4 regions of the Paenibacillus sp. GQ49 genome follow, and region 3 is predicted to be linked to each of the others. Evidence: predicted binding sites of a transcription regulator. Region 3 holds the regulator's gene; each other region holds the start of a gene.
The links. The regulator Rex, encoded in region 3, represses fermentation and respiration genes when NADH is low (regulators of the CRP and FNR family bind a similar motif). The targets are predictions, from matches to a motif close to TTGTGAAATATTTCACAA.
Positions count from the first base shown of each region.

Region 1: a site for Rex is predicted at 5,154-5,171, ahead of AC6CIF_RS08260 (formate/nitrite transporter family protein). Genes of this name have one in related genera too.
Region 2: a site for Rex is predicted at 4,772-4,789, ahead of AC6CIF_RS17850 (DUF2249 domain-containing protein). Genes of this name have one in related genera too.
Region 4: a site for Rex is predicted at 5,445-5,462, ahead of AC6CIF_RS07640 (cytochrome ubiquinol oxidase subunit I). Genes of this name have one in related genera too.

Region 1 covers NZ_JCAXEL010000003.1:246,848-254,544, reverse strand. The annotation lists gene AC6CIF_RS08280 (response regulator) at 1-7, opposite strand, end outside; gene AC6CIF_RS08275 (MFS transporter) at 289-1,512, opposite strand; gene AC6CIF_RS08270 (molybdopterin-containing oxidoreductase family protein) at 1,705-3,768, opposite strand; gene AC6CIF_RS08265 (hypothetical protein) at 3,954-4,178, opposite strand; gene AC6CIF_RS08260 (formate/nitrite transporter family protein) at 4,194-5,045, opposite strand; gene AC6CIF_RS08255 (FAD-dependent oxidoreductase) at 5,335-6,696, opposite strand; gene AC6CIF_RS08250 (glutathione peroxidase) at 7,182-7,661, opposite strand.
Region 2 covers NZ_JCAXEL010000009.1:238,407-246,103, reverse strand. The annotation lists gene AC6CIF_RS17880 (ABC transporter permease) at 1-1,075, shown strand, start outside; gene AC6CIF_RS17875 (cupin domain-containing protein) at 1,219-1,560, shown strand; gene AC6CIF_RS17870 (metal-sulfur cluster assembly factor) at 1,789-2,088, opposite strand; gene AC6CIF_RS17865 (YceK/YidQ family lipoprotein) at 2,120-3,352, opposite strand; gene AC6CIF_RS17860 (DUF2249 domain-containing protein) at 3,366-3,971, opposite strand; gene AC6CIF_RS17855 (hypothetical protein) at 3,958-4,332, opposite strand; gene AC6CIF_RS17850 (DUF2249 domain-containing protein) at 4,350-4,583, opposite strand; gene moaA (GTP 3',8-cyclase MoaA) at 4,905-5,906, shown strand; gene AC6CIF_RS17840 (nitrate reductase subunit alpha) at 5,964-7,697, shown strand, end outside.
Region 3 covers NZ_JCAXEL010000016.1:60,104-67,800, reverse strand. The annotation lists gene dinG (ATP-dependent DNA helicase DinG) at 1-1,722, shown strand, start outside; gene AC6CIF_RS23195 (redox-sensing transcriptional repressor Rex) at 1,940-2,593, shown strand; gene AC6CIF_RS23190 (amidohydrolase) at 2,580-3,884, shown strand; gene AC6CIF_RS23185 (DUF5590 domain-containing protein) at 3,922-4,452, shown strand; gene AC6CIF_RS23180 (hypothetical protein) at 4,754-5,281, shown strand; gene AC6CIF_RS23175 (AAA family ATPase) at 5,274-6,776, shown strand; gene AC6CIF_RS23170 (3-hydroxyacyl-CoA dehydrogenase family protein) at 6,910-7,697, shown strand, end outside.
Region 4 covers NZ_JCAXEL010000003.1:97,146-104,842, forward strand. The annotation lists gene AC6CIF_RS07615 (glycosyltransferase) at 1-422, shown strand, start outside; gene AC6CIF_RS07620 (class I SAM-dependent methyltransferase) at 705-1,376, opposite strand; gene AC6CIF_RS07625 (glycosyltransferase family 4 protein) at 1,373-2,914, opposite strand; gene AC6CIF_RS07630 (glycosyltransferase) at 2,916-3,911, opposite strand; gene AC6CIF_RS07635 (tetratricopeptide repeat protein) at 3,908-5,200, opposite strand; gene AC6CIF_RS07640 (cytochrome ubiquinol oxidase subunit I) at 5,584-6,999, shown strand; gene cydB (cytochrome d ubiquinol oxidase subunit II) at 6,944-7,697, shown strand, end outside.

The DNA of each region.
Region 1 (7,697 bases), on a different contig from region 3:
TGTACATCGTATGCATCCCCCTACCTTTAACCAGTTCCATTCTATTATATGGGCATTATGCACAAATAGAGGGGAGGTCGTTGATTGACATGGGAATTGAACTATAACAAGTCTGATTTCTGAACATTCCTGGCTCATCTCATTGGGAAAATCATTGGCACGGCTATTGGAGTTAGTCTCTGTAAAGACAAAACAACCCTCACCCCGCTACTGGGGTGAAGGTTAGCCTCGCTTCATTTTACAATATCATCAGGGTATGGGTACGGACGGAGTAATTCCGCTACAACATTACGTATCCATCCCATACTCCTTCACTTCACGATTACGGTTCAACACCGCATGCAACACAAAACCAAGTACCGCAATCGCTGCTGTGCCTGTTGCCAGCCAAGCTACAGGAATAAGTCCCTGTTTGTCATACATAACCCCCATCGCATAGGGGCCGATAACCCGTCCAACCGCACCGATCCCACCCGATATCCCGATGTAAAAAGGGGCCGCCCTGCCCGCATGCTCCGAGATAAACGCAGGTGTTGCAGGGGAGATCAACATCTCTCCAAACGTGGCCAGTACCATGGCAAGCACCATGCCTGGATAGCTGTACATGGTAATCATGACAATGTAGGCCATGCCATAGAATACCGCACTCGCCGTCATCTGGGCAGTGGAGGTACGGGCCATGGTCCGTTTCACCCAGCTGGTAAAAGGTTGGCCTACAAAGATCAACACCCCGTTTAGGGTCCAGAGCAGACCGTACATTCTTTTTTCCATACCCTCAGAAATGATATACGGGGACACGCCTGTGTTCCAGATGGAGTTGCCGAATAACAGGAAGAGCACGCCCAAGCTCATAAACAGATATAATCGGGTATTACCCAGCAATGCCCAGACGCCCGGCCCATCAGGAACGGTTTTCCGTTTCGTCAGATGTACTTCCCCCTGATCCGGTTCAACCCGGGACAGATAATACCAGAAGAAAATTGCAAACCCGGCTGAGGTCACCCCGTTCAGTACAAAGCTGAGGTGATAGGAAAAGTCAGCCAGAAAACCACTCAGCGCTGTACCAATCGCTACCCCGATATTGTTCGCTACATAGATAATATTGAATAATTCACCGCGTCGCTCCGCAAACCGGAAGCCAATAAAGGCCTGAATCGCTGGCAGCGACAATGAACTGAACAGACCAATCCAGCCCATCGCACATATAAATATGACCCAATACGCACTAATCCACGGCAGCGCAAACAAACCTAACGCATTAAGCCCCAGTGAGCCAATAATCAGCTTCTTCACGCCCACCCGGTGATACAACGAACCTCCGAGCAACTGTCCAAAGATGCCACCCAGGGACTGAATGAGGATCACAAAACCCGCGTTAGCCATCGTTCGTCCAAGTTCATCAAACACATACATGGTGGTCAGCGGCCACATCAAGGCACTGCCGGTTGCGTTAACCAGGCTTGCTAATAAAAATATTCTCACTTCTTTTGGATAGTTATCCAGCCATCTCATCATCGTTAATTCATTCTCCTTAGTACCTCTGCACAAACAAATGGCCATAAAAAATAGACCTTTGCCCTGACGGCATAACCATAACCAGCCAGAGCGAAGGTTTTATGAAGTGTTACATCTATTGCACTATAATCCTGCTCAAATTCTAGCCTTTGTTCATCTTACCTCAAAAAAATCAAGCTGCAAGCACACTCATTGACGCTTCACTTCAACAGTGGCTGAGAAGAAGGTCGCCCCGTTCCCCATGTCCGACAACCGATTGGACGTCAGTGAATTCGCTCGCTGCTTCTTGCCGTCACCATCCCACCATAAGCCTTGGCTGATGACGGTTCCCGGCAACATGGCTTCACTCACCTTGGCGGTAAGTTCGATGCGCCCACGATCATTCCATACCACCACGGCATCTCCATCCTCCACGTTTCTACGGATGGCGTCCTCGGGGTGTATCTGCAATAGAGGCATCTTTTCCAAACGTTGATGTTTGGCTGAATTACCAAAGGTGGAGTTCAGGAAATTATGGTTTGGCGGCGATAGGAACATCAATGGATAGGTATCGGCAGGTCCAGCCGGATGCTCCCCATCATATCCTTCAACCAGAGCACTATAGGTAGGGAGCGGCGGAAGCCCTCGCTGTTCCATCGTCTCCGAATATAATTCAATTTTGCCTGAAGGTGTGGGCAGCTGATCCAGAAATGCAGCATGTGGCGACATATCCAGCTTCACGAATCGATGCTGCTTAAGTCCCTCCAACGTGACTCCATTCATGTAGGGGTTGCCTGTGCCCTGAAGTGCGTCCTCAATCATCTGTTCTGGCGTTTCTCCAAAGATTGCAAGATCGTACCCCATGGCCTGCCCAAGCAGTGAGAATAGTTCCACATTGCTCTTGCTCTCCCCAATCGGTGCAATTACCGGCTCTTGCAGGTGAACGTACTGATGCCAATAAGAGGTGTACAAGTCCGTCGCTTCAAATGAAGATGTGGCTGGCAATACGATATCTGCATATTTCGCCGTATCCGTGATGAACAGATCATGCACAACCGTGAACAGATCTTCCCGTGCAAAACCTCGCTCCACCCGCTCGGTATCCGGTGCCACCACCAGTGGATTGCTGCAGTAAACCATCATAGCCCGGATCGGCTGCTCTGCTTCCAGCAACGCTTCACCAATCCGGTTCATGTTCACTACTCGCGGCTCCGGATTCTGCCGCAGCTCCGGACGTTCCAGCGCGTCGCTATTCGTGCTCGCGTAGCTGTTGGTGCGAACAGCACCGCCGCCTTGCTTCAGCCATTGCCCTGTAATGGCAGGCAGACAAGCAACGCTACGCACGTTCATTCCCCCATTATCATGGTGCTGGAGGCCATTCCCGATGTGAATATGAGCTGCCTGTGCGTTGCCGTATAGTTCGGCCAGCTCCACAATGGTTTCCTCCGGCACACCCGTAATGCGTGCAACACGTTCAGGGGTGTAACTGCGGACATGATCACGTAGTGCCTCATGACCTACCGTATACTTTTGCATAAACGCTTCATCCGTTAGTCCCCGTTCGAACAACACATGCATCAAGCCCAGCGCCAGTGCGCTGTCCGTGCCCGGATAGAGCGGGATAAACCAGTCGCCCCATTGGGCGGTACGATTGCGATGAACGTCGATGACGACGATCTTGGCGCCTTTTTTGCGTGCTTTCTCCGCCAAAACGACCTGGTGCATATTTGTACTGACGATATTGCCACCCCACACCAGGATGAGATCCGCATGCTCCGTATCTTCCGGAACCGTTCCCCGATTGGCACCCATCGTATATTTCCAGCCCGTATTTCCAGCGGAGTTACAGATCGTCTGCTCCAGTACACTCGCACCAAGCGCATTGAAGAAACGCCGATCCATGCCGTCTACGCCGAGAATGCCCATGTTACCGTAAAAGCTGTAGGGCAGGATGCTCTCAGGGCCGTAAGTCTCGGACAATGCAGCGAATTTGGTCGTAATCTCGTGAATCGCTTCATCCCAACTGATTCGTTCGAACTTGCCTTCACCTTTGGCTCCTACACGTTTCATCGGATATTGTACACGCTCAGGGTGATACACCCGCTCAGTCATATTTCTAACTTTATTACAGATGGCACCCTTGGTTATGGGATGATCCGGATTACCTGCCACCTTCACAATTTTGCCGTTCTCTTTATGTAATAACAGACCACAAGTATCCGGACAGTCGAGCGGGCACACCGCCGCAAATATACCATTCTCCTGATCGATCATCGTAAGGCTCCCCTCTTTAAAAGCTATCCCTATATCATATCTTCTTCGAGGTTATCGCGTAAAGAGAACAGTATATTTTCGCCTAATATTAACCGCTATAGCAGCTTCAAATTATTCTCAAAAAAATGTTTTGTCGTTTGATTCAACTTCAGAATTCAGGGGTAAATTAAAAATAAGGCATTAGGCTAGTGTTTCCCCACTTCCTCCTCATGCCATATCATGGACCACTCCCGAAATTCGCCATGAACAGGTTTCGTTCCCCCGAACCTTGTCATGGCGAATTTATTTTGCGTTAAACTCCAACGAGGACCCCATACAAAAAAACGATCCCGCCCTGCTCCATCACAGCATATTCGCCATGAACCGAGCAAGATCAGAATCGTCTTCACTTCTAATATACGTGTATCCATACCTCGCTGTGCCTGCTATGCTTGTTTGCTCAACATCACTCTAGCCTCCGTCTCCACAGCTTCGATCGACGTTACTATCTCCGGTTTCACTTTTGGCTCAGCTTGGCGCAGGTACACCACCCAGTAGGCTGCAGCTACAAACAGAGCACCACCAGTCAGATTCCCAAGCCATACCGGAATGAAATTCATCACATATTGACCCCACGAATAATGTCCTTCGAAGATTGCCGCCGGGATGAGGAACATATTGGCCACAACGTGCTGGAATCCAATCGCCACAAATGCCATCGTTGGAAACCAAATGCCCAGTACCTTGCCACTCATCGTATCGGATGCATAAGATAGCCACACGGCAAGTGCCACCAGCCAGTTACAGCCGATGCCAGAGATGAAAGCTTGCAGGAAGCCATCATGCAGCTTATGCCCAGCCATATCCACCACTTTCGCCAGATATACACCCTCTCCGGTCAGACCCAGCACATGTCCAAACGCGTACGCGACAAACAAAGCTCCAACAAAATTACCAATCGTCACTAAGGTTAGATTTTTCAACATGTTACCCACGGATAATTTTCGTGCAATCGTAGCAAGTGGAACTGCCATCATGTTTCCCGTCAGCAGCTCGCCACCACCGATGAGTACCAAGATTAATCCAACCGGGAACACTGCTGCTCCAATCAGATTGACTAGACTTCCCCACTCAGCTGGCGCAGAAGCAATCACCCGAATATCCAGTAGAAACCCCAGCGCAATAAAAGCCCCTGCCAAAAAACTAAGCACCAGTACAGAAGACACCGGATATTGAGCCTTCTTCATTCCTGTTTGCGCCGTATATTGTGCAACCTCAAGAGGTGTTTTTGCTGCCATATCATTCATCCTCTCCTTCATTGTTCATCGATTGGAAAAACGACCTGAATTTCATTGTTTATGCGTTGAATACCACATCCTAATTGTATCTCGGTCCTAAACATAACTTTGTGCAAATTATCACAATGTTGTTTAAAAAGATACTTTAAAAGTGTCTTTTAATAGTTATGACAGAAGAGTATCGTAAGACCCTTTGTAGCTAAAAACCACAAAAAAGACTGACGATATACTCGCCAGTCTTCTTTTTCCTATATAACATGCTCTCTGTTCAACCATCTACTCTGCTTCCTTACACCATTGCTGGTGCTTTTACTTCTATTGGAGGCAGTGCTTGCAGACCAGCCGTGTTTAGGAAGTTCCACGGTTTGTTGTAATGTGGCTGGAAGAAGAAGTCGATGAAGGCCAGCTCATCTACGGTCATGTTATTTTGGATGCAGACCGAGATCGTATTAATCGATTGGGTCAGATCAACCTGAGACATCACCTGTGCTCCAACGATCCGACGAGTAGCCTGCTCATATACTACTTTGAGCAACAGTTTCTCAGCCGTTGGCATGAACTCCGGACGGTAGCTGTCTTCCAGTACCACGGATTCAACAATCAGGCCTTCGTCAGCAGCAGATGTTTCCGTCATCCCTGTACCCGCGATATTTTGCTCATAAATTTTGATACCCGATGTTCCTTGCGTACCCATATACGGTGTCGTAGGACGAACCAGATTGCGAGCTACGAGTGTACCCATCCGCACGGCGTTAGTCGCCAATGGAATGTACGCTGCTTTGCCTGTTGGGTTGTAATGAATAGCACAGCTGTCACCCGCAGCGAAGACGTCTTTTTGACTCGTTTGCATATATTTATCCACGATGATTGCGCCGTTTGGCAGCATATCCACTTGGCCTTTGAGCAGCTCTGTATTTGGACGGAAACCAATGCACAGAATAACCAGATCGGTTTCGAACTCTCCTTTGGACGTGATCACCTTAGTTACTTTGCCATTTTCACCAGTAAACTTCTGTACCGTTTGACCGAGAGCCAGCTTGATGCCACGCCCAGTCAACGTATCTTCAATCGCATCCGTGAATTCAGGGTCCAGGTATTTGTTCAAAATCCGGTCCACACTGTCGATCAGGGTAACTTCCTTGCCATTCATTTGGAAAGCTTCCACCAGCTCTACGCCGATATATCCTGCACCTACAACAGTAACACGTTTGGCATCTTTGGCTTTTTCAATAATCGTGTTGGAATGATTGTAGTTTTTGCAAAGTAAAATGTTATCCATCTCGATGCCTTCAAGTTTTGGAACAACAGGCCATGAACCCGTTGTCACGATCAGTTTGTCAAACGTATCTTCAAATTCTTCCCCAGTTTTCAGGTTTTTAGCCTGAAGAGTATGGCCCTTGGCATTAACTGCTGTAACTTCATGAAGCATCTTGGTCTCAACACCAAGCTCTGCCAATTGATTAGGCGAAGAATAGAACAAACCGTCAGGGTCTTTCACAACCCCACCTACGTAGAGCGCAATGCCACAAGATAGGAAGGAGATATTGTCATTGCGCTCATACACGGTGATGGTAGCATCCGGGTACAATTTAGCGGTATTTACGATGGCTGCGGTCCCTGCGTGTGTACATCCGATAACTGCGATTTTCATTAAAAGTTCCTCCTCGAAATATATAAATGAGTTTGAATATAACGTTGTTATGGTTGTGAAACATTTCACTTCTTGTTCGAAACTGTGTATGTGATTTATTTCACTTTATACACTCATTATAATGTGATATTTTTCACATTGCAATAGGTTGAGCAAAAAAAGTTTGTCGAAGGAGGTCAATTCCCTGTATTTAAGCCTTTCTTCCCTTCATTGTATTGATTTCATTGTCCCCGGATTTGGGCGGGTTTATGCTATGTAATGGCTTCCGTGATCCCTGTATGAACACAGTGTGGACGTATAAAGTTAGAGGCGTCTCCTGCCTTCATGTTTGACTTATACAAAGAATAAATGGCTTCAATTTTCATTATAGGGTTGATTTCATGGATCCAACTCCTACCTGTGAACAGAATAAATCTGCGTATATAAAATAATCAAAGAAGCCCATCCTTGCTTATGCAAGGACAGGCTTCTCAAACGTTCTTGTATTAACCGAGCAATTTCTCGATATCTGCAATCATTGTCTCTGGAGATTCTTTCGGTTCAACACGACCTACCACTTCACCTTCACGGTTAACAAGGAACTTGGTGAAGTTCCATTGGATGTCGCTTGTTTCACCTACGCCTGGTTGTTGCTCCTTCAGGTATTGGAACAGGGGATGAGTGCCCTCACCATTCACATCTACCTTGGCAAACACCGGGAAATTCACACCATAGTTAATTTGGCAAAATGATTCCGCTTCCTCACTTGTACCTGGCTCCTGCCCTCCAAACTGGTTACAAGGGAAACCCAGTACAACCAAGCCTAGATCACGATAACGATCATAGAGCTTTTGCAATTCACCGTATTGCGGGGTCAGCCCACACTTGCTGGCTGTATTGGCAATGACCAATACCTTACCTTGATACAGATCCAGTGAGACTTCTTGGTTCGCGGTGGTTACCGCCTGATATGAATATACGGACATGACTGATTCCTCCCATGACATAAGTTGGTTTGGGCT
Region 2 (7,697 bases), on a different contig from region 3:
GAGTGCAGTTGTAATTTTGTCTCTGGATCAGGAGAACCGGGAACAATTTACGAACAATGATTTTCCAATTCAATACAACGTATTCAGACCAACAGAGCAATTGGATATGAGCGCTATTGATTCGAAACTTGAAGCCGCAGGCTTAGATTATCAACAGATATATCTGGAATATTTGTGGTCCTCTGCAGATCAGAGTGCTGTCTCGGTTATGCCGCTTAGTCACTACAACCAATACAATCGGACACAAGGGAGAAAGATGTTCCAATTAGATGCCGGATCCGTCTTATTTGTGGATACCCGCAATGAGAAGGATCAGGGTCAGATCGAGCGCAACAGATTTCGTAATTATGCGAAGGGAGACAAGTTGACGTTGAATCTGAACGATAGCCCACTGGAAGCTCGGGTTACGGATACAGATATCGATCCACAGTTTGGAACCCTACTCTATGCTACAGGTGTAGTTGTCCTCCCGGATGAGAAGTATGAAGAGATTGCTCAACAGATCAAAGAAAATATGATATCTGGTAAATATCTGTATCAGATCTCTGCATGGGGCCATGCTATACCTGATCGCCACTCTTCGGAAGCCATGGTTAGCGATCAGCTTCTATCCTCCGCGGATTCCAACGCTTCAACGGATAACCAGTCTGGATATCTGACTACGCGGTACGGTGATTTTGAGAGATACAGACAGGGTACAGCACTCTTTACCTTCCTGGGCATATTTATCGGATTAATCTTCTCGATCTCTTCCGCAAGCTTTTTGTATTTCAGGCTGCATACCGATCTTGAAGCGGATGGAAAGATGGTACATTCTCTTTCGAAAATGGGTCTCAGCTTCCAGGAGATGAAACGATCATCCACCGTTCAGATTGCCATTCTGTTCTTTTTACCGATTGGGGTAGCTATCATTGAAACTTTGGTCGTAGTTAAGCCATTCCTTACTGAATTCGGGATTACCAATTATACGATGCCGGTATTGACTGTATTTGGTGCCTTTGTACTTGCACAGACGTTTTATTTCATCATTATACGTTCGAGATATATCGCTTCTCTGCGCAAAATGATGGTGTAATCCTCCAGGAAACGAATGATCATAAGGGACCAACCGTGATCTGTTCATTGCCCGCTTTTCTTGATTCAGATCAAGGAAATGCGGGCTTTCTTGCGATAAGATGAATGCATTCACAGATTATATTATCCAGGAGGACGATTATCATGAGTATCACGTCATTGCAAGAAGTTAAAACATTTAGTGAGGACCGGTTTACGAAACGTGTTTTATTCCAACAGGGTGGTGGAGTGACCTTTGTCCTTCATTTTCTGCCAGGACAACAGCTTCCCGTCCATAAACATCCGGGCACAGACGTTATTTTGCTGGTGGTCGAAGGCACAGGCACACTTATGCTGGATGGAAAAGAACAAGAGGTGAAACAAGAGGATGTAATTCATTGCGGCGGTGAAGTGGAGTTTGCATTCCGTAATACAGGAGATCAAGAGGTCCGTTTGTTCGTGGTGTTAAATAAAGTACCAGCAGCATCGTATGCAAAGGACATCTAAGATCTAATATCAAGGAATCGATAAAATGATTCACTGCTCGACACCAATATAAGGGGAACTCTATTCTGGAGTTTCCTTATTTATTTTTTATTCAAGAATACCTTAATCAAGTGTATGTTCCCATCGCAAAACAAAAAGCATACTTGAGTCTGAGAACATCAGATTTAAGTACGCTTCTTCATATTCCACCAGGAACTTGTTCATTCATCCGGTCTATAGTCATTCTGCCTAGAAGTATCCCAGCATTTCCTTGGCTTCATTTGACATCAGCTGTGGAGACCACTGTGGCTCCCACACGACTTGAACATCAATATCGGTCTTATTTGTATTTTCCTGCAAAACCCATTTCACCGCACCAACGATGGTATCGTGCAGCGGACAACCTGGTGTAGTTAACGTCATCCGTACATGTACTCGTTCAGCTTCTTCCCTTACTTCATACACCAGACCAAGGTCAACGATATTAACACCTAATTCAGGGTCATATACTTCTTTGAGACATTCCAGCAAATGCGTGGTTTGTTCCATCATGTTCACTCTCCAGTCCATTTTATTAACATTAACGTCTGAATACCAAAGCAATATTTGTTATATAAACGATGGAAACCAGAGATAAGATTGTTCCTCCAACCATCATAACCTCTGCCAGATTAATCAGAATTCCACTGACTAGCAGAAGGCTTCCAGCCACCATGGCGATCATCCCCCAATTGACGTTCCGTTCACTCAGCATACCAGCCATTAGCGGTGTTCCGGGTCTGCCTGCCTGCTTGCCATATTTATGGGTCCACCAGAGAAAAGGCACGATTTTGGAGGCATATCCGAGTATGGTGAGGGACACCCAGCCCCCGAGATATACCCATCCAGACAGCAGAACAACCCTTGGATGGAGCAGCAGTTCGGTTCCTTGCGCGGAATAGATCAGTAGGGCGACAGCATATACGGCAAAGGCACGACTTACATAGACAGACCAGCGAATGCCTGGGCCGGGGTTGCTTTTGTGACGTTTTTCCTGAATCTGCTCCAAGTGATACACGTAGAAGAGTAGGGCTGCAGTTAGGAGCAAGAGCGCGAACCAGAGCAAGCCTCCCATGATACCTGTGAGAAATGCGACAACGCCTGTAATTACAGCTGCATTCCATAGAACCAGGACCACTTTCTGTAATCGAATGGAATAATTGTGGGACAGGTAGAACATGGATAGCATTTTGTAACTGAATCCGGTAATTAACATGCCAAACCAGCCGAGTGTTCCCATCCAGATATGTGCGCCGAACAAGCGTTCATGCATACCATTCCAATCACCAAAGGCAAAATTCAGACCCATCAGCATACCGGATAGCCCGGTAAGAACCAGATAAAGACACGAACATGCTGCACTAATCGTTACCGGATTCCATTGTGAGGCACGGAAGAGGGTAACGGCCATATTCCATCCGAACAACAGGATGCCAGAGAGCGCGAGTGTCGCAGAACCGGCAATCCAGATGACATCTGCACGAATGAAGCCGTATAACATGCCCACGATTCCGATACTGAACAAGACATAATGACAATAACCGAGAACCAGACTGTAGATATTGGATTGCAAAATAACATGTATCAACTGATAAACGGCACCCATAGCCAGCATGGTTGCCCACCCGAGCACAAACAGATGGGCATGAAACCAGCCTTCGGGTCCTCTGAGTTCATCACCAAGCCAACCTGTCAGCGAGAGCAGGGAGAATGCGTGATACATTACAAATCCAAAGATGCCCGTGATGATAAAAAGAAACGGCAACCTGGACATGGCTTTCGCCTCCTTACCCTTTTTCAATTCTCACTTTGGCCGTACCATCGGCTTGATCCTCAACCGTGAAGGGGCAACCGAGATTATTTAACTCTTCAATCAAGAAGACTGGCACACGGTCATTATGAATCAGTACGACTTCCCCAGGTTTGCAACGCTCCAGTGCGGCAAGGGTTCGCATCATGGGTTGTGGCGGTTCCAATCCGCGATTGTCCAGTATAACGGTTGGCGCCTGTAGGGATTCAAAGTTTTCAATCGCAACAGCTTGCTCCTCTGGATGGCCTTTGCATGAAGCTGATTCTCCGTCTGAATCGGGCACAGAATCGACTTCCGATTCAGATAAAACCATTGCAGATAATACTTTTGCGCCGGTTTTATTTTTTTTGTGTACAAACGTGGTAATCCAGTGATCTGAACCTTTTCGTTCCGATGTGCTGGAGTATCCTTTCATCTTGAGAATAGCGAGTAGAGGCGTTGGTTTGAATGGAGCATGGAGTACAAAGACATCTTCATGCTGAAGGCCTTTGACCGTGTCCATGATCAGTTGAAACGGCTCCAACTTTTTACTCAGATGAGGACGCACATCCAATTCAACAATATGGACATCAGATGGAGACATGTACGTTCACATCCGATCCTGCGCTAGCTACATCCGCCTGTTGTACCAACTGTAGAGATGATTCATAAAGGGCGGCCATTCCACCGTACAGCGCGTAGAAGAATGACTCCGGCGCATCGAGGGAAAAGGACAGATAGGCTTTGGGGTCCATGCCGAGTACACGCTCAAATAGTCTTGCACTGTCATAGGCGTAAAAACAGAAATGAGTATATTCGAACACAGGCATTTTTTCGTAAATGGTAACAATCTCTTGTGCATATTCGGCCTGCTCACGCTGTGCTATCTGCACCATTGTTGTGGCATCTTCCAACCTCAGCGTGATGCGAAGTGTAGTATCGTCAATCATTTCAACGTGGGCCATAGCGGTTCAGCTCCAATCTATAGTTTGCTGATCTTGACCTGAAAGGTTGTAGGGCCCTGCTCAATATACTCCCAGTTGAAGCCATCAGGATGTGTGGACTGGAACTGGAATCGAAGTGGCTTTGGATCGTGATCATTGATGAGCAGCATGGATTCCTGTGGTTGCAACTGATCAAACGTTTCGAAAATAACTTTATGTTTCAAATGCGGTGGATACTCCGTGGCATTAATGGTTGCTGCGTATGTGTTCATGTGTCATTCCTCCAAATTGGGATAGTGTGGTGCTGCAATTTGATTATAGAAAACGTGAGGAGGGGTCTGTGTGAGCAGGCTCACATATTTCTTTTTGCCATAATTTCGCCTTATTTAGACCACAATCCTGTTTGGAAAAGGGTTGCGGAGCATATATAGATGTGCAACTATGCGCTATGTTTCACTTCTTGTGATATTTTGCACAGTTCGCTGATCGAGACATCCTTATATTTAGCGTCAAGATGACACTAGATGAGAGGAAGAGCAGGTTCCTCCTTCGGCTGATGTTAAGACAGCACCCTAGAGAAGGGAGGTACGTGTATGGAGTCAAAATTAATGGACCCGTTTGGAAGAGTGCATGATTATTTGAGAATCTCGGTTACGGATCGCTGTAATCTCCGCTGTGTGTATTGCATGCCGGAGGAAGGAATGCAGTTTGAACCGCCAGAACGCATCCTGTCCTATGAAGAAATCACGTCCATCGTTAAGGTGCTTGCTCCACTGGGCATTCGGAAATTGCGTTTGACCGGAGGGGAGCCTCTTGTTCGCAAGGGGCTGGATCAACTGATTGCGATGTTATCCGCTATTCCGGGAATTGAGGACATCGCATTGACAACCAATGGCGTCTATTTAGCAGCTTATGCGGATCTGCTGAAGGCTGCCGGGTTAACCCGGGTGAACATAAGCCTGGATTCTTTGAAGCCAGAACGATTCGCAAGCATTACTCGAGGCGGCAAGGTGCAGCGTGTGCTGGAAGGCATTAAGGCCAGCCAAAAGGCCGGATTTCATCCGATCAAGCTGAACGTGGTGCTGATGAAAGGCGTGAACGACGATGAGGTGGAAGATTTTCTGAAGATGACCCGGGATGAACCCATTCATATTCGTTTTATTGAGTACATGCCTATTGGAGAAATTGGAGAAGGTTGGAGATCAGGGTATATGCCCCTCGAACATGTGCTGGAAACATGTGAAGCACGATGGGATTACGAAAGCTGTGGAGAGATTTATGGGAATGGTCCTGCAGACAGTTATCGCATTGTGGGAGCTGCCGGAACCTTTGGTCTGATTCACCCGGTGAGCAGCCATTTCTGCGGGAAATGCAATCGGCTTAGACTGACGGCAGACGGAAATATCAAACCTTGTCTTTACTGGTCGGATGAGTTCAATGTTCGTCCACTCGTAGGTGATGACAAGGCGGTGCAGGATTTATTTTACAAGGCGCTCGGAGCCAAACCCGAAACACATGACATGTTAAAAGCCTTAAACGGGCAACAGATTGACGGCACGCCAACGCTGCGACATATGTCGCAAATCGGAGGTTAGCAACAGCAGTTCAGGATTCAACTTGCATCAACAGGTCATATATGTGGGAGGACAACAATGAGTAACAAAAGCATGCCCTGGATGGGCAAACTCAAATATTTTGCCAAACGTGAAAAAAGTGCGGAGGGCTGGAGTGAGATGTCCCCGGTCAACCGGGATTGGGAAGATATCTACCGCCGCCGCTGGCAGCATGACAAAGTGGTGCGTTCCACGCATGGCGTCAATTGTACCGGATCATGCAGCTGGCAGATCTATGTGAAAGACGGCATTGTCACTTGGGAAACGCAGGCTACCGACTATCCTTCAACCGGACCGGATATGCCGGAATTTGAGCCACGAGGTTGTCCACGTGGAGCGAGTTTCTCATGGTATCTGTACAGCCCGCTGCGTGTCAAACATCCTTACGTTCGTGGTGCGCTGCTGGACATGTGGCGTGATGCGCTTCAGACACATGGTGACCCGGTTCAAGCATGGTCCAGTATTGCGGATGATCCGGCCAAAGTGAAAAGATACAAATCTGTACGTGGTAAAGGTGGATTAATTCGCGCGTCATGGGGTGAAGTGACGCAGATTATTGCCGCTTCGCTGATTCATACGATCAAAGAATACGGACCGGACCGGATTATTGGTTTCTCTCCAATTCCTGCCATGTCGATGGTCAGTTATGCAGCAGGGTCACGGTTCTTGTCCCTGATGGGATCACCATTGCTCAGTTTCTACGACTGGTATGCGGATCTGCCGCCGGCTTCACCTCAGATCTGGGGCGATCAAACGGATGTGCCGGAGAGCAGTGACTGGTACAACTCGGGATACATTCTGGTATGGGGCTCTAATCTGCCAATGACGCGGACACCGGATGCCCACTTCCTGGCTGAAGCACGTTATCGGGGAACGAAAGTGGTATCGATCAGCCCGGATTATGCGGAATATGTGAAATTTGCAGATACATGGATGTCGGTAAAACAAGGAACGGACGGCGCTCTGGCGATGGCTATGGGCCATGTCATCCTGAAAGAGTTTTATATTGAAAAGCCCACGGACTATTTCATGCAATATGCCAAACAGTATACGGACTTTCCAAATCTGCTGATTGTGGAAGAAAAGGACGGCATACACACAGCAGGCAGATTTCTCGTTGGGGAAGACCTGGGTATTACGGGCAACAATATGGCATGGAAAACGCTTGTATACGATGAGAACAGTGGAACCTATGCGATGCCAAAAGGAAGTTTGGGCTTCCGTTGGGGTGAAGAAGGCACATGGAATCTCAAAATGGAACAGGTGGAGAACGGTGAGCCGATTGATCCAAGACTATCCATGCTCGGAGTCCATCATGATCTCGTAACCATTCAACTGCCGTACTTTGATGATGAGGGAAAACATGTCATGAAGCGGCAGATTCCTGTACGCCAGATTTGGCTGGGAAACAGATGGATTATGGTAACATCCGTATACGATCTGGTACTTGCCAAATACGGAATTGAACGTGAAATGACACGTTCTACGGATTCAGCAGAAGTAGTCACTGGTGCGGTGCAGTTGAGTGTACGTGTTCACCGTGGAGACGACATCTTGAATGCACCACAGGTAAAACCATTCACCCCAGCGTGGCAAGAGAAAATCACTGGTGTGGACGAAGAGACTGTCGTACAGATTGCACGTGAGTTTGCACAAAATGCGATCGATACCAAAGGGCGTTCCATGATCATCATGGGAGCCGGTATTAATCACTGGTACAACTCCGACGTCATCTATCGCGCCATCATTAACTTAATACTGATGACAGGCTGT
Region 3 (7,697 bases):
ATGATTGTCTGGCTTACACAGACCGAAACCGGAGATGATGAGGAACTTAACCTTAGCGGACGCGGAGGGGACTTCTGGGAGACGGTACAGAGCGAATCAGAGTCTTGTCTGGGAAGATCATGTCCATGGTTCCGCAAATGTTTCTACCATCGTGCCAAACATGAAGCAGGGTTGTCTGATATCGTAATCACCAATCACTCCAAATTATTTACGGATGTGAAAGCCGCGCATCAGCTGCTGCCAGCCTATGAGAGTCTTGTGATTGACGAGGCACATCATCTGGAGGATGTCGCTGGTAAACATCTTGGAATGCATATGAAATATTTCACCTTGGTTCATACGCTGACCCGTCTGTTTAAAGACAGTCGTAATGGACAGCTGCCTATGCTTCGTTCGCAGTTATCCGGGCATGAAAATTCGGTGCAATGGGGCTCCATGGTGGATCAGATGTTCCCGCTCGCTCTTGAAGTTAAGGAGCTGTGGGATCGTATGAGCGATGCCTTGTTTGGTCTGTTGCCTGAACGAAGTGATGCTTCACCGGGAGAGACGGGGCAATTTTCACTGCGTCTGAAAGCATCTCAGAAACCTGCAAAATGGCAGGAGTTGCAGGATCTGGAGAACCAGATCTATGTGACTCTGGGCGATTTGGTTCGCAAAGGGGACAAATTGCTGCTTGAGGTGAAAGAAGATCAGGATGATTATCAATCGGATAGTCTGATCACGGACATTACAGGACTGCTGAAAGATCTGACCACATTGAAGGAGAATCTACGTTTCTTCATGCGAATGGATGACGCCAAAACGGTGTACTGGATGGAAGCCAGCGGCCAGTTCCGCAGTAAATCTCTCCAGCTGTATGCCGTACCTGTAGATGTGAGTGCACAACTTAAGGATTTGTTTTTTGACAAAAAGAAAAGTGTTGTGCTTACATCGGCTACGCTCTCGGTAGATAAGTCATTCCAGTTCATGATTGAGCAGCTTGGCTTGCAGGAAGCTTCCGAGAATAATCGGCTGTTAACATCAATGCTGCCATCACCTTTCAACTATCGCGATCAGGCACTTCTGGTGATTCCGCGTGATTTCCCAAGTGTGAAGGGAAGTGTGGGTGATGCGCACTTTGTTAATATGCTGGTGCAATCACTTGCAGAGACGGCAATTGCTACGCGTGGACGCATGATGGTTCTGTTTACTTCATACAAGATGTTGCGACAGGTCTATGATCCGCTGAAGGAGGCGCTGTCTGGCAACGACATCTCGTTGCTTGGTCAAGGCGTTGATAGTGGAAGTCGTTCCAAATTGACTCGCAGGTTCCAAGATGCCAAAGCTACGGTACTTCTGGGCACAAGCAGCTTCTGGGAGGGTGTAGATATCCCGGGTGATGCGCTGACCTGTCTCGCTATTGTAAGATTGCCGTTCCAGCCACCGAATCATCCGTTGGTGGAAGCCAAGAGTGAGTTGCTTCAGGAACAGAAGAAAAATCCGTTTATGAAACTGTCCGTGCCTCAAGCGGTCATTCGTTTCAAGCAGGGATTTGGCCGATTGGTGCGTACAGCAAAGGATAGAGGCATTGTGATTGTATATGATACACGGGTGATTGAAGCGTATTATGGTAAATTCTTTTTATATTCATTACCTGGTCCCAAAATGGAGCATATGCTCACGGAGCAGATGGTTCCACGAATTACCGAGTGGTTGGAAAAACCTGCTAATGAACAAAAATAATGGTTTTTTGTTCGTTATATCATTGCATGACACTATTGTTTGGAGTTAAACTTTATTAGATATTCCCAGATCCGATTTAAGTAGTTGCACGCAAGAACTTATAACCTAAATTACAAGGAGCATTCTGTATAAAATGTCACGTTTATCTTTGAGTTTATACAGAATGCTCATCTTTTCATTTATTATTTTATCGTGGCCTTGGTAAGGGGGAGCAAGAATGAAATCGGATAAAATTTCGGAAGCGGTGGTACGACGTCTGCCTGTATACTTGCGTTATTTGAACGAGTTGCATCAGCGTGAGGTGGCTACTGTTTCTTCTCAAGAGCTTGGACAGAGGCTGGATCTGAATCCGGCGCAAATTCGTAAAGACCTGGCTTACTTCGGTGATTTTGGTCGTAAAGGGATCGGGTATGATGTATCCTATTTGATCGAGAAAATTCGTCACATTCTCAAGATTGATCAGCAAATTAATGTAGCTCTGGTAGGCGCGGGTAATCTAGGTCAAGCCTTGTCCAACTACAACGCATATCTGAAAGACAACATGAAGATTGTTGCTGTATTTGATGCATATGGACCGAAGATAGGTAGTCAAATCAACAGTTTGACGGTAAAACCAATGGATGAATTGACGGAAGCGGTTAAAACGGATAACATCCGCATCGGAATTATCACGGTTCCGGATACGGAAGCCCAAAATGTAGCCGATCAGCTTATTGAATCCGGAATCGAAGCGATCCTTAATTTTGCACCAACAATTCTAAAAACACCGCCGCATATCCGCATTCACCATGCTGACTTTACAACGGATCTGCTTAGTTTGGCCTATTACTTGGAGACTGGAAAGGACGACGAGGAAGATGACAACAAATAGATGGGTAATCCACAACGGCAAATTTGCCGTTAATGAAGGCACAACATGGAACGTGGTTCACGGATACATGGTTGTTGAGAATGACAAGATTGTGCATATTGGTGAGACATTGCCTGATGAAGACAAAAATTGTACCAAAGTGGATGGAAAAGGATTGTTCTTCCTGCCGGGTCTGATCAATACGCATGGTCATGCAGCAATGTCGTTGCTCAGAGGGCACGGAGACGATCTTGCGTTGCAAGTATGGTTGCAGGAAAAAATGTGGCCGATGGAAGCAAAAATGACTTCACAAGACGTATATTGGGGAACTTCGCTATCTGTGCTTGAAATGTTGAAAGGCGGAACTACAGCTTTCCTGGACATGTATGATCACATGGATCAAGTGGCCAAAGTTGTGGAGCAATCCGGCGTTAGAGCAGCACTGGCACGTGGTGTAATCGGGCTGTGCTCGGAAGAAGAGCAATTGCGGAAGCTGGAGGAGTCGGCAGCGTTTGCACGTGAGTGGAATGGACAGGCAGATGGTCGCATTACAACCGTAATCTCGCCACACGCCCCATATACATGCCCTCCTGACTACATAGAGAAGCTTGTACAGGTCGCGAATGACCTAAACCTTCCTCTTCATACACATATGTCTGAAACGCTTCGTGAAGTGGAGCAGAACGTGGCTGATTATGGACTGCGTCCTGTGGCACATCTCGAGAAACTGGGATTTTTCTCCCGTCCATCTCTGGTTGCACATGCGGTGCATCTGAATGACGAAGAGATTGAAATTTTGGCCCGTCATGATGTGGCTGTATCCCATAACCCGGGAAGTAACCTGAAACTCGCTTCCGGTGTTGCGCGGGTACCTGCATTGCTGAAAGCAGGAGTTACCGTGTCACTCGGAACAGACGGACCAGCAAGTAACAACAACCTGGATATGTTCGAGGAAATGAGACTGGCTGCATTGATCCACAAAGGTGTATCTGGTGACCCGACAGCAGTACCAGCAGGCGAAGCGTTACTACTCGGAACGTCATATGGTGCCAAATCCATCTTCTTGAACAATACCGGAGCGCTTCAGGTCGGCATGAAGGCTGATTTTATCGCCCTTGATATTGAACAGGCACATTTCTATCCACATACAGACCTGATCTCACATACGATCTACTCGGCTTCTGCCAAAGATGTTGAGCACGTATGGGTGGATGGAAAACAAGTGGTGAAACATGGCGAATGTCTGACGCTGGATGAAGAACGCATTTTGCGTGAGTCTCAATTGGCATTTGATGGTCTGCTTGCTCGTTAATTGCAGGACAGCATCATAGGGAAAGGAAGTTCGGCTTTTGAAGAAAAAAAAGAAGTGGATATGGATTTCGCTGCTTGCACTGGTTCTGATTCTGTTTGGACTTCAGCGTTATTACGTCTATGTCACGCAGGACCAGCGCAAGGAAGAAGCGCTCGCTATAGAGGCAGCACAGAAGCAACTGGGCATTACATCCTATGATGAATTGCGCAAGTACATCTGGGGAGACAAAGAAGGCTCTGACAACATCTACTGGACCCTGATCGGCAAAAATAAGGATAACCAGGATGTTATGGTCTGGGTTAAATTCGATGCAAACAATCAACCGGCTAAGGGTGCAAACGCTGTACACAGTGAGCTGCTGCAAAATGGTATGTCCGAAGCGCAGATACGCAATCGCTTTAGTTCTGAAGTTCCTGCCGGTGAGATTAAACGAATCATGCCCGGAGTTGTGAATGGAATATATGTGTGGCAAGTGTATTATAAAGACGGTACGCATAACCACTATCGCTTTTATCGTTTTAGCAACGGAGAACAGGTGGACCTGGTCTACACACTCCCGAACAGCTAGAACAAATAGAGTGACATAACTAGAGAATTTAAAGAAATGAAAGAACCGGCAGACGGATATCCGACTGAACCGGTTCTTTGTGTTGCCTGTAAACATATTTGATTTAAATAGTTAAAATTAATAATTTATTCATATTTTCGCCTTCGAAATTGTATATACGATGTGATATACTCAGATATGTACTCAAAGTTACATTCAAAACAAATAATCCTGTCGAAATTCTCGCAGGAGTCAATGTGCACATATTCGTATATACCAATAAGCCAGTAGGTTAGGCCAAAATCTGGGAGGGGTAATTCACTTGAAGCTAAAAGTATTGCCTATTGCTATAACTGCCGTCATTTCAGCCGTTGTGTTGTTTGGAGGTTGGTTTGTATATCGTCAGGTGGCCGTGCAGAATCCGATTGAAAAGATGGTTACCCAGTACGATGGAGTAAATGACGTTCAATTAACTATTAACCGCAATGACGTACAATTGAAACTTGATCTGCAACCTGATGTTGATTTGGGCAGACTGGTACAATATATTCACAAAGAAGGACAGACCCTGATTGGAACACGTTCACTAAAGTTGGATGTTGTGGATCATTCCAGTGAAGCACTGGAGAGCTGGTGGGGGGATGCGATGTTTACCGTAGCTCAGGCGATGGAGAACAAGCAATACACTGAGATTACACCAACGTTGTCAAAGATGGCGACGAATGGAATGAAGGTAAATACAGCGATGGATGACAACAATGTATATGTCAGTCTCAGAGACGGAGATGCCAGCAAGTTTATTATTCTGCCGCGTGTGCCCGGTCAGATAGGAGTGTGGCCTAATGCCTAAGTGGACAAAAGAAGTTGCCATCGGATTTTTTCCCGTATTGATTATTTTCCTTGCATTTACTGGTGTTAATATTGTTCCGATCTTGATTGCAGCAGTGCTTGTCGGAGCTTTGCTGTTCATGATGCAAATGCGTGGCGGGATTACAGTAGGCGCTGCACAGGAACGTAAACGGAAGAAAAAAGGACCTTCCAAGCTTACTTTTGAAGAAATTGGCGGACAGGACAGTGCCAAGCAGGAATTGCGTGAAGCGCTTGACTTTCTGATCAAACATGAAGAAATCCGGAAGTTTGGGATTCGCCCGTTAAAAGGGATCTTGCTGACGGGCCCTCCAGGGACAGGGAAAACGTTGATGGCCAAGGCTGCTGCCCATTACACCGATTCTATTTTTGTAGCAGCATCGGGTAGTGAGTTCGTGGAAATGTATGTTGGTGTGGGTGCCAGCAGAATTCGGGATTTGTTCAAGGACGCGAGAACCCGTGCCACCAAGGAAAATAAGGAAAACGCTATTATCTTTATCGATGAAATCGATGTCATCGGGGGGAAACGTGAGGGTGGTCAACAGCGTGAATATGATCAGACCCTGAATCAGCTCCTGACGGAAATGGATGGAATCTATTCTTCCGATACGCCAAGAATTCTGGTTATCGCTGCAACGAACCGTAAAGAGATGCTGGATAGCGCCCTGACGCGACCGGGACGTTTTGACCGTCACATTCAAGTGGACTTGCCTGACAAAAAGGGCAGAAAGCATATTCTGGAACTGCATGCGGTGAACAAACCTCTGTTGAAGGAAGTTAATCTGGAGAAGACAGCGGAAGAATCATATGGTTTCTCTGGTGCACAACTCGAAAGTGTGATGAACGAAGCGGCAATATACGCCATGCGGGATGGGCTGTTGAACATCGAACAGCGGCACTTGTCTCTGGCTATTGATAAAGTCATGATGGGTGAAAAGACAGACCGTGAGTCCAGTGTGGAAGAGAAGAAAAGGGTCGCCATTCATGAGTTGGGACATGCCATTATGGCTGAACTTGTTCGTCCAGGCAGTGTTAGTCAGGTGGCACTCAGTCCGCGTGGTCAGGCGCTGGGATATGTCCGTCATAACCCGCAACAGGAACAGTTCCTATATACGAAGCGCTTCCTGGAAGAGCAGATCATGATTGCACTCGGAGGAGCAGCTGCGGAGGAAATGTACTACGGTGGTCGTTCCACAGGTTCACGCAATGACTTCGATCAGGCAACCAATGTTGTGCAGACGATGATGGCTTCCGGATTGACTTCACTTGGGATTGTGAACATGGATATGGTGACAACCGAGGAACTGATGAGAGAGAATAAATTAATTCTGCAAGAACTGATGGAACAGACAAAGCGGTTGCTTGAAGAACAACGGACAATTTTCGACAATTCACTCGACATCTTGATTCGTGAGGAAGTTTTGTCTGGCGAACAATTTCGTTGTCAATTTCGTGACAGTGCCCTTCTACCAGCATAATTTATTTATGCTGGTTATTTTTTTTTACATTTCACTCGTGCTAAGATATTATTATATGTTGGGTCGAAATTTGTAATTTTCGGCGAACAGGGTACAATAGAGAAATAGAGAACCGAAAGGATGGAGCAGAACCATGTTTTTCAAAAAAATAGGAGTTGTCGGCGGCGGTACGATGGGGCAAGGTATTTCCCAGATGCTCGCAGCCAAAGGACTTGATGTGCTTCTCGTGGAGCATACAACACAAAAACTGGATCATGCATATAACATGATCGAAACCAATCTGGATAAACAACTGGAGAAATGGGCGATTACAAAAGCGGAGAAGAAATTGATTCTTTCCCGTATAACCAAGGTAGCTCATTTAGCTGAACTTGGAACTTGCGACATGGTCATTGAGACAATTTCAGAAGATCTGGATGCGAAAAAAGCAGTATTCAGCCAACTGGACCAAGTTTGCCCAAGCAATGTCATTCTGGCAAGTAATACATCCACGCTGAGTTTGACCGAGCTTGCAAGCTCGACCAAATACCCAGAGCGTGTTATTGGTATGCACTTTATTCACCCGGTATCCCGGGTTGATCTTGTAGAGATTATTCGTGGACTGAAAACTTCGGATACAACATTCGAAGAGACCAGACGTTTTGTTGAAGAAGTAGCGGACAAAAAAGGAGTCATGATCTATGAATCACCTGGATTCGTAACTTCCCGCTTGATCTGCCTGCTAATTAACGAAGCGTTGCATGTATTGCAAGAAGGTGTTGCATCTGCTGAAGATATCGATGACGCAATGCGCATCGGATATAACTTCCAACATGGACCACTCGAAATGGCTGACCGTTTCGGATTGGATTCTGTTGAAGCTGCACTCGAAAGAATGTTCCGTGAATTCGGAGAATTGAAATATCGTCCTTCTACAGTCCT
Region 4 (7,697 bases), on a different contig from region 3:
CTCGCGGCGCGCTGGCGTTGCTCGCAGCGCTTCCGCCTGCGGCACGCTGCGGGCTGCTGCGCGCACCCGCGAGCGTCCGCGAAGGGCTGCTGCGCGCACCCGCGAGCGTCCGCGAAGGGCTGCTTGCGCTAAGCGGCACGCCTGACGGCGCGCAGCAGCCCCACGCGGACGAAGTGCCCGCCTCGGAGCGCACCGCTCACGCGCTCCTCGCGGGCACGCTCGCGCTGCTCGCCGGGCGGCAGAACCTGGCCCGTGAATGGGCCGAATCGGCCCAACTCACTGTGCGGGAACCTGCCGCCACAGGTCGCCCGCCGACAGCCATCCCGCCGGGCCTGCACACCCTGCTGCGCCTGACAGCACCCGGCGCAGCCTCTGCTGATGAATACACCAACCAGTGCAACATGTTACTGGTACACCTATAATTTCCTTTAATCTTTAATCTTTAATCTTTAATCTTTAATCTTTAATCTTTAATCACTAATCACTAATCACTAATCACTGATTTCTAGTCTCTAGTCCCCAACCTCCATCCCCATATATTCCCGAACTAGCCCATCCGATTGAAATTGCAAAAGCAACGGAGCTACCGGTAATCGGAGCATTGGCCGAACCGTGTATTGTTCCGTTGCTAATGGGTCGAGCCCTCGAGCCCTCAAGTCCTCAATTTTCCACTCTGCACTTAACTCAACGTAACCCAATTCGTCTCAACCTTTGCATATCACCGCTCGAAAACAGCGGATCGGCGTGCCGTACATGTCAGACCAGATGGCATCGTCCGGCTCTTCCACATTCAGCTTATCTTCAATGGTTAAACCGGTGACAGCCATGATCGTCTCCAGCAGATCCGGCCGCATCTCGGGTACATCGAAGGTAGCGATCAACTGTCCGTTTGGCTTCAGCACCCGGGCGAATTCACGGAACGCCCGCAACATCGTGCCCGTATCCAGATGCTCCAGTACAGAGATACAGAACACCCGATCAAACTTACAAGACTCATACGGAAGCTGGGCCAGATTGGCCTGCGCACGGTGCAATCGGACGAGAGTTGATTCCGGCAGATCCTGGGCGGCTTGCTCGCCAAAATCAGAAACAATATCCAGTCTTATCGCCTCTTCAGACAAAATACGTTCATCCCAGTCGCAGGCGTGAACCTCGCGGCAGTGTTCGGCGAGCCAGAATTTGAATGGATGGGAGATGCCGCAGGCTGCATCAAGGACAACATCATCTGGACGTGCAAATCGCCGGGCCCATTCATATTCGTAGGGACGGCTCCACCATGCCGGATGCAGCGGGAAGACCAATGTGTCCGTTTTAGGGTCACTTTGCCGAATGTATCTTGATTCCATGAATTCCGTTGCCTTGGGCGTATCCATCATCCCCGAATTCCCTCCTTTAATCCTGTCTCTGCCAAAAAAGATTCCAACACCGTGCTCCACCGGCTCCGCCACCTGGCAAGATCATACGACAGTGCAGTCTCTCGCGCATAGATTCCCAGTCGTTCTCGCTCGGCCCGATCCTGTACAAGACGCACCAGTGCAGCGGTTAGTTCCTGCTCATCAGGAGGTACCAATAGCCCGTTAAACCCATCCTGAATCAGATCATTCAATCCGCCAACATTGGAGGCAATCACCGGAAGTCCACAGCTCATTGCTTCCAGACAGGCATAGGATGTGCCTTCCGAGAACACGGTTGGAATTACGGCAATATCTGCCTGATGGTAGGCCTCCCGAATATCCCGGAAATCATACGTGCGCTGGTTAATTCGCTCCGCATGTGGATGAGTACGATGCCAGTAACGAAAGACTCTCCCTACCGTACTACCTTCGACCAGTTCCCCGGCAAATTCAACCTCCAGATCCGGAAAGGCTCCAAGTAGTTTATCTGCCGCCAGCATCATTGGAATAATGCCCCGTTCCATGCTGATTCGGCGCGGATAGATAATGCGAATTGGACGAGGAGAGGTCACACGAGCATCAATAGCTTTCTTTTCAACCTGTCCCTGAATTGGACCACTAACCTGATACTCAGCATCTGCTTCTACTAGAATCTCCGTAGCCCAATCCTTTGAATTTCGGTGGTTATGAGCAAACCTATACGTTTCGCCATCTGCCCTGACTTCTTCTAGATTCGATAACTGCAAATGGAGATCTACCGTTTCTTTCCCCTCTGGTTCTTGATCGCTATCTGTATCCCCACCTCCATCTCCGTTAGCCTTCCTACTGTTCGCTCCATCACCACTCGTTCCACCCTTGCCTTCCACAGCTTGCATCCCTGATATAACTGCACCAACATTTTCTTCATGACTCGCCAGATCATTCTTCCATGCGACAAGCCATTCGTCTTCCTGTTTTTGCTCGAAGGTTCGCGTTGGTGGGGCAGGTGTGAAATAGGACGTATCCACTGCGTTGGGAATCAGGACAACCTGTCTTGGATCGGTATAGGTGCATGCAGCTCGGCAAAAGGTCTGGAAATGAGAATCCACCGATACAATGCGCACGAGTCCATCCAGAGCCAGTTGAATATGTTCCGCCACTTGTTGTTTGGTCTCCAGTGGCAGTCCGGGACGATCCCAGTTAATGCCGTGACAGATGCCAAGACTGCCCGGTTTGTAGGTGATGGGTTGCCACAGACAGCTGGCATAGATCACTGGGCCGCGCGCTGCGGCTGCCATCCGATCAAAGGCTTCCGGTACATTATCCATGTCGTACGAATAACCAAATACGTCAATCTGCTCCGTCCGAGTCTGGAATGCTTCAAAATAAGAGAGCTGATGAACCTCAGGAATATGCCCGAGTCCTCGGATGACACTGCACAGATCCAGAATATATCGCTCCAGTCCACCCCCAAATACACGACCGAATTCCCGGTTGTACCCGTCGGTGAAACTATGCGTCAGAATACTCACCACGCCCATCTCACGGTCCCTCCTTCCAGGGAATCAGCCGAGGTTCCGGATCGAGAATAGACTCGTAATGTGCAAGATTGCCCCACTCACCGCTAGGATCAATGCGCTTGTAACGCAAATATTTACGAACCCGGTCCTCCAGACTGCCTGCCCAGCCGAGATGCTGAACCTTCAGTTCCGTACTGACTCCAGGCAACACAGTGCAGGACAAGGGAAGACGGGGAACATGATGATTCTGTTGTGGATAAAAATAAGGATATCCAGGCATATACCGTACAAGTGAAGCCGTATGCCGTTTATGCAGACACCAAAGTTCATCTTCCCGGTAGTGGGTCCGACCACCCCACATGTCGTAGAAACGGAATGCAAACCAGTCTGCATACTCCTGATTAATCAGAGTGCGTATGGCTTTCTTGGCCTCTGAGCTGTACAGCTCATCCGCATCAACCGAGAGCAACCAGTCGGGACATGTTCCCGCAGCCGCTTGCCATAAGGTGTTGCGAAGCCGCCATTCCTCGGCGAATAGCGGTTTCTCCAATACCTCCAGACGGACCACCTTTGGATAGGCTTTGCATAGATCCGGTGTTCCGTCTGTGCTGGCATCGTCTACAATGACGATCTCATCCACGAACTCACTCAGATCATGCAATACTTCTTCAAGGTATCGGCCACGTTCGTTGCGAACCTGGAGCATGGCGGTCAGCTTGTTACCTTTGCTTTTGCGAACCCGACGAATGGAGAAGGGCTCTTTGAATACACTTGTTTCCTCTTGTGTTATAGCTGCATTCTGTTCTGCCTGACCTTGTGAATCACCCCAGTGATGCACTTGGCTTCGGATGTCCTGCGTTGGTTGTGCATGATCCGGGGTGTGATCGTCATTTCCCAATGCGTCTGTATGTGTTCGATCGACTGTTTCGGTTGGCGTGTAAGTGGTTTCGGTTCGGATATCCCTGTGCACCATTGGCCCATTCAACTGTTGTCTACGCTTCTTCGGGTCCAGCATCATGGCACCTCCCCAAGCAATTGCTGTACAGCATGATCCAACAACTCCAGTTCGACAATCCAGGCGAGCGCATCTTCATCCTCCAGTGCCGTTTCGAGAAAATGTCGGACTGCCCCGTGCCGTTCCCCTCGCAGTGCCAGCGCACTGCCGGATAATTGCTGATAATCCCGGCGACTGGCATCATCCTGAATATCGACTGCATGCACGAGAGCCAGTGCTTCTTCCACACGTCCAGTCTCCTGGTAGATGCGGAATTTCCAATGTCTCGCCGTTTCTCCGCCAAGTTCGTCCAGGATACGCAGGGCGTTTCCGTAATCATCGTTCATACGCAGTAGTTCTGCTCGTACAAGTTGATCTTCTCCTGCCTCAAGCCAGCGACATAACTGTTCATAATGATGCCGTTCTTGTTCATCTGCTGCACTAATTCCGTACACCCGCAGGGCGTCCTCCAACTGTCCGGCCCGGGCATGAATGGCAGACAGGAATCGATAATGGGAAACCACACAATCACTGCGACCGTTCATGACCGCGTGGGTGAAGGCCTCTTGCAGCGAATGGACGGCCCGCCGATCTTCAAGCAAGTACTCATAGGCTGCCAGCAAAAAGGATATCGTCTCATGTGCACCTGCTTTGGCACGAAGCTGGCGGTAGAAGTCGGCACGTACACTGCATTGAAGCAGGGTGACGCTATCCGGAGTGCCTGACAGGACCTGCCGCAGCGCATGCAGGAAGAACAGTTCGTAGTCCCGGAGAGGGACTTCGAGATCATCCTTTTGCATCGTACCCGCAGGTGCAGGGTCTTCGCCGCCCAGCCAGATAACACGTACGCCTTGGAATAACAGCTTCATATAACGTGTTTCGGAGGATGTGCCTACCAGATCGGCGATGCCGACCAGTTTGGAAATACTGCTCTCCCATAGCGGAGATTCTGCTTCGTTTCCAGCAGGCTCAGGGAGCAGGGCAATACATAGCTCAGGCTCCAGCGAAGCTGTAGCCATTAGCCAGTAGGGATGGGCGATTACGGCTACGGTGCGAGGTTCCAGCAATAGCTGCTCGGCTTCAGGGAGGGAGATGACACTGATGACCGGAGGTACATCTTCTGTTTGCGTCAGGCTACTGACATAGAAGACCTCTCCCTCGATCGACAGCAGTGCAGCAATATCGGGATAGGGAAAGGATGACCAGCCACCTTTGCGAGGGAAGAGAACATATCGGACAGGGGACTGTGCTGTACTGACCTTATCCAGGCTGGCTTCGGTGTCTTCACCTGGTAGTGGTGCAGGTTTTTCCATGAATAGTTCACCTCACCTTGACTGTAATATGGAGCGTCATTCGCTCTGCATGTGCTTCATGCTTTCACTTCATATGTAAAGCCCTCACGGTACTTCGCATGATATGCCTGAGACTAACATATGGGCATTCCATCCCAAACATGAGTATCTTCCATGAATAGATGCAGTTGGCAAGCTGTGATAATAGGCTGAATTTTATCTTTTGTGTGACTAGGATCACTTTTTTTTGCTCTAGAGACGAAGATTGTGATAATTCTCACATGTATAAAATAGGTAATCTGGCACAATACGTTCATCAACGTATTTGGCGGACAGACAGCGAAGGTGCAGCTTCAATGCCAGATACGCATACTGCGAAGTGAACAGAAAGAAGGGGTAACGGTATGGATCCGATTATGTTATCGCGTATCCAATATGCACTTACAACGATTTTCCATTTCTTTTTTGTCCCGCTATCCATCGGTCTTGTACTGTTGGTTGCGATTATGGAGACGTTGTACGTTGTTAAGGGGAAGGAAATCTACAAAACGATGGCCAAGTTCTGGGGCAAGCTGTTCCTGATTAACTTTGCCGTCGGGGTTGTCACAGGTATTTTGCAAGAGTTCCAGTTCGGTATGAACTGGTCCGAGTACTCCCGATTTGTCGGGGACGTGTTCGGTGCGCCACTGGCTATTGAAGCGCTACTGGCGTTTTTTATGGAGTCTACATTTATTGGTTTGTGGATATTCGGATGGGATCGTTTGTCCAAAAAAGTGCATCTGGCCTGCATCTGGCTGGTGTTTGTCGGCACATTCCTGTCCGCGCTGTGGATTCTGGCAGCCAATTCATTTATGCAGCATCCTGTCGGGTTTGAGATTAACAACGGCCGAGCCGAGATGAATGATTTCTTTGCACTCATCACGAATGGTCAGCTTCTCGTCGAATTCCCACATACGATTTTTGGGGCATTGATGACAGGGGCTTTTGTCGTAACCGGGATCAGTGCTTACAAATTGATGAAAAAGCAGGATGTGGAGATCTTCCGCAAATCGTTTAATATTGCGATCATTATCGCTCTTGTTTCCTCGTTTGGTGTAGCTTTCTCCGGACACTTCCAGGCTCAATATCTCGTGGAGACACAGCCGATGAAGATGGCAGCCAGTGAAGGCACATGGACAACGACAGAAGATCCGGCACCATGGACGGTGGTCGCTTTTATTGATCCGGATAAACAGGAGAGTACGGGTGAGATCAAAATCCCTGGATTGCTCAGTTACCTGTCCTACAGCAAGTTCTCCGGTAGTGTCAAAGGCATGAAGGAGCTTCAAGCTGAGTATGAACAGACGTATGGACCGGGGGACTATATCCCGCCAGTACGGACAACGTTCTGGAGTTTCCGTATCATGATTGCAGCGGGTGGTTTGATGATTGCACTGGCGCTATACGGTACGTTCCTAGCCATGCGTAAGAAGCTGGAGGTCGCTGGGAAGTGGTTTATGCGTCTGATGGTATTCGCTATATCCTTGCCATTTATCGCTAATACATCAGGTTGGATTATGACCGAGGTTGGAAGACAGCCATGGACGGTATTTGGTTATATGACCACCGAAGCCGGAGTCTCACCGAATGTATCCGCAGGAATGATCCTGTTCTCGACCATTGCTTTTACCGCTGCGTATACGGTTCTCGGAATCGTGATGGTATACCTGTTCGTACGTGAGATCAAGGCAGGGCCATTTGCGGTCGAGAAGCCAGAAGATCACGATGAATCGGCCGATCCGTTCGGCGTGGATGGAGGTTATTCCGTTGTCACTAAGTGAGTTGTGGTTTTTGCTGATTGCCGTATTGTTTGTTGGTTTCTTCTTTTTGGAAGGTTTTGATTTTGGTGTGGGGATGTCTACAGGTATTATCGCCAAAACAGATCGTGAACGCCGGACTCTGATCAACTCGATTGGTCCGTTCTGGGATGGTAATGAAGTATGGCTGATTACAGCAGGGGGCGCGATGTTTGCCGCCTTCCCGCACTGGTATGCCACATTGTTCAGTGGTTTTTACCTGCCACTTGTAGTGGTGTTACTCGCCTTGATTGGTCGCGGAGTTGCTTTCGAATTCCGCAGTAAAATGAAACAGCAGCGCTGGCGCAAAACGTGGGACATCATCATTGTTGTCTCCAGCGCGCTCTTGCCTTTCCTATTCGGCGTGGTCTTTGCCACATTGATGAAAGGTCTGCCCATTGATGGAGAGATGCAGCTGCGTGCAGGATTCCTTGATATTGTTAATCCGTACACCGTGATTGGTGGCATGAGTGTAACGCTGCTGTGTCTGGTTCATGGATTGCTGTTTGCATCACTACGAACAGTAGGTGATCTCAGAGAGCGTGCCTTGAAGACAGCGCAAAAATTGATGCTGCCGCTGGCTGCACTGCTCGCTGTTTACGCGTTAATGACGTATTTCATGACCGATGTGTTCGCCGTACGCGGCTGGGCTCTTTGGATTATGGCTGTACTCGGCGCAGTTT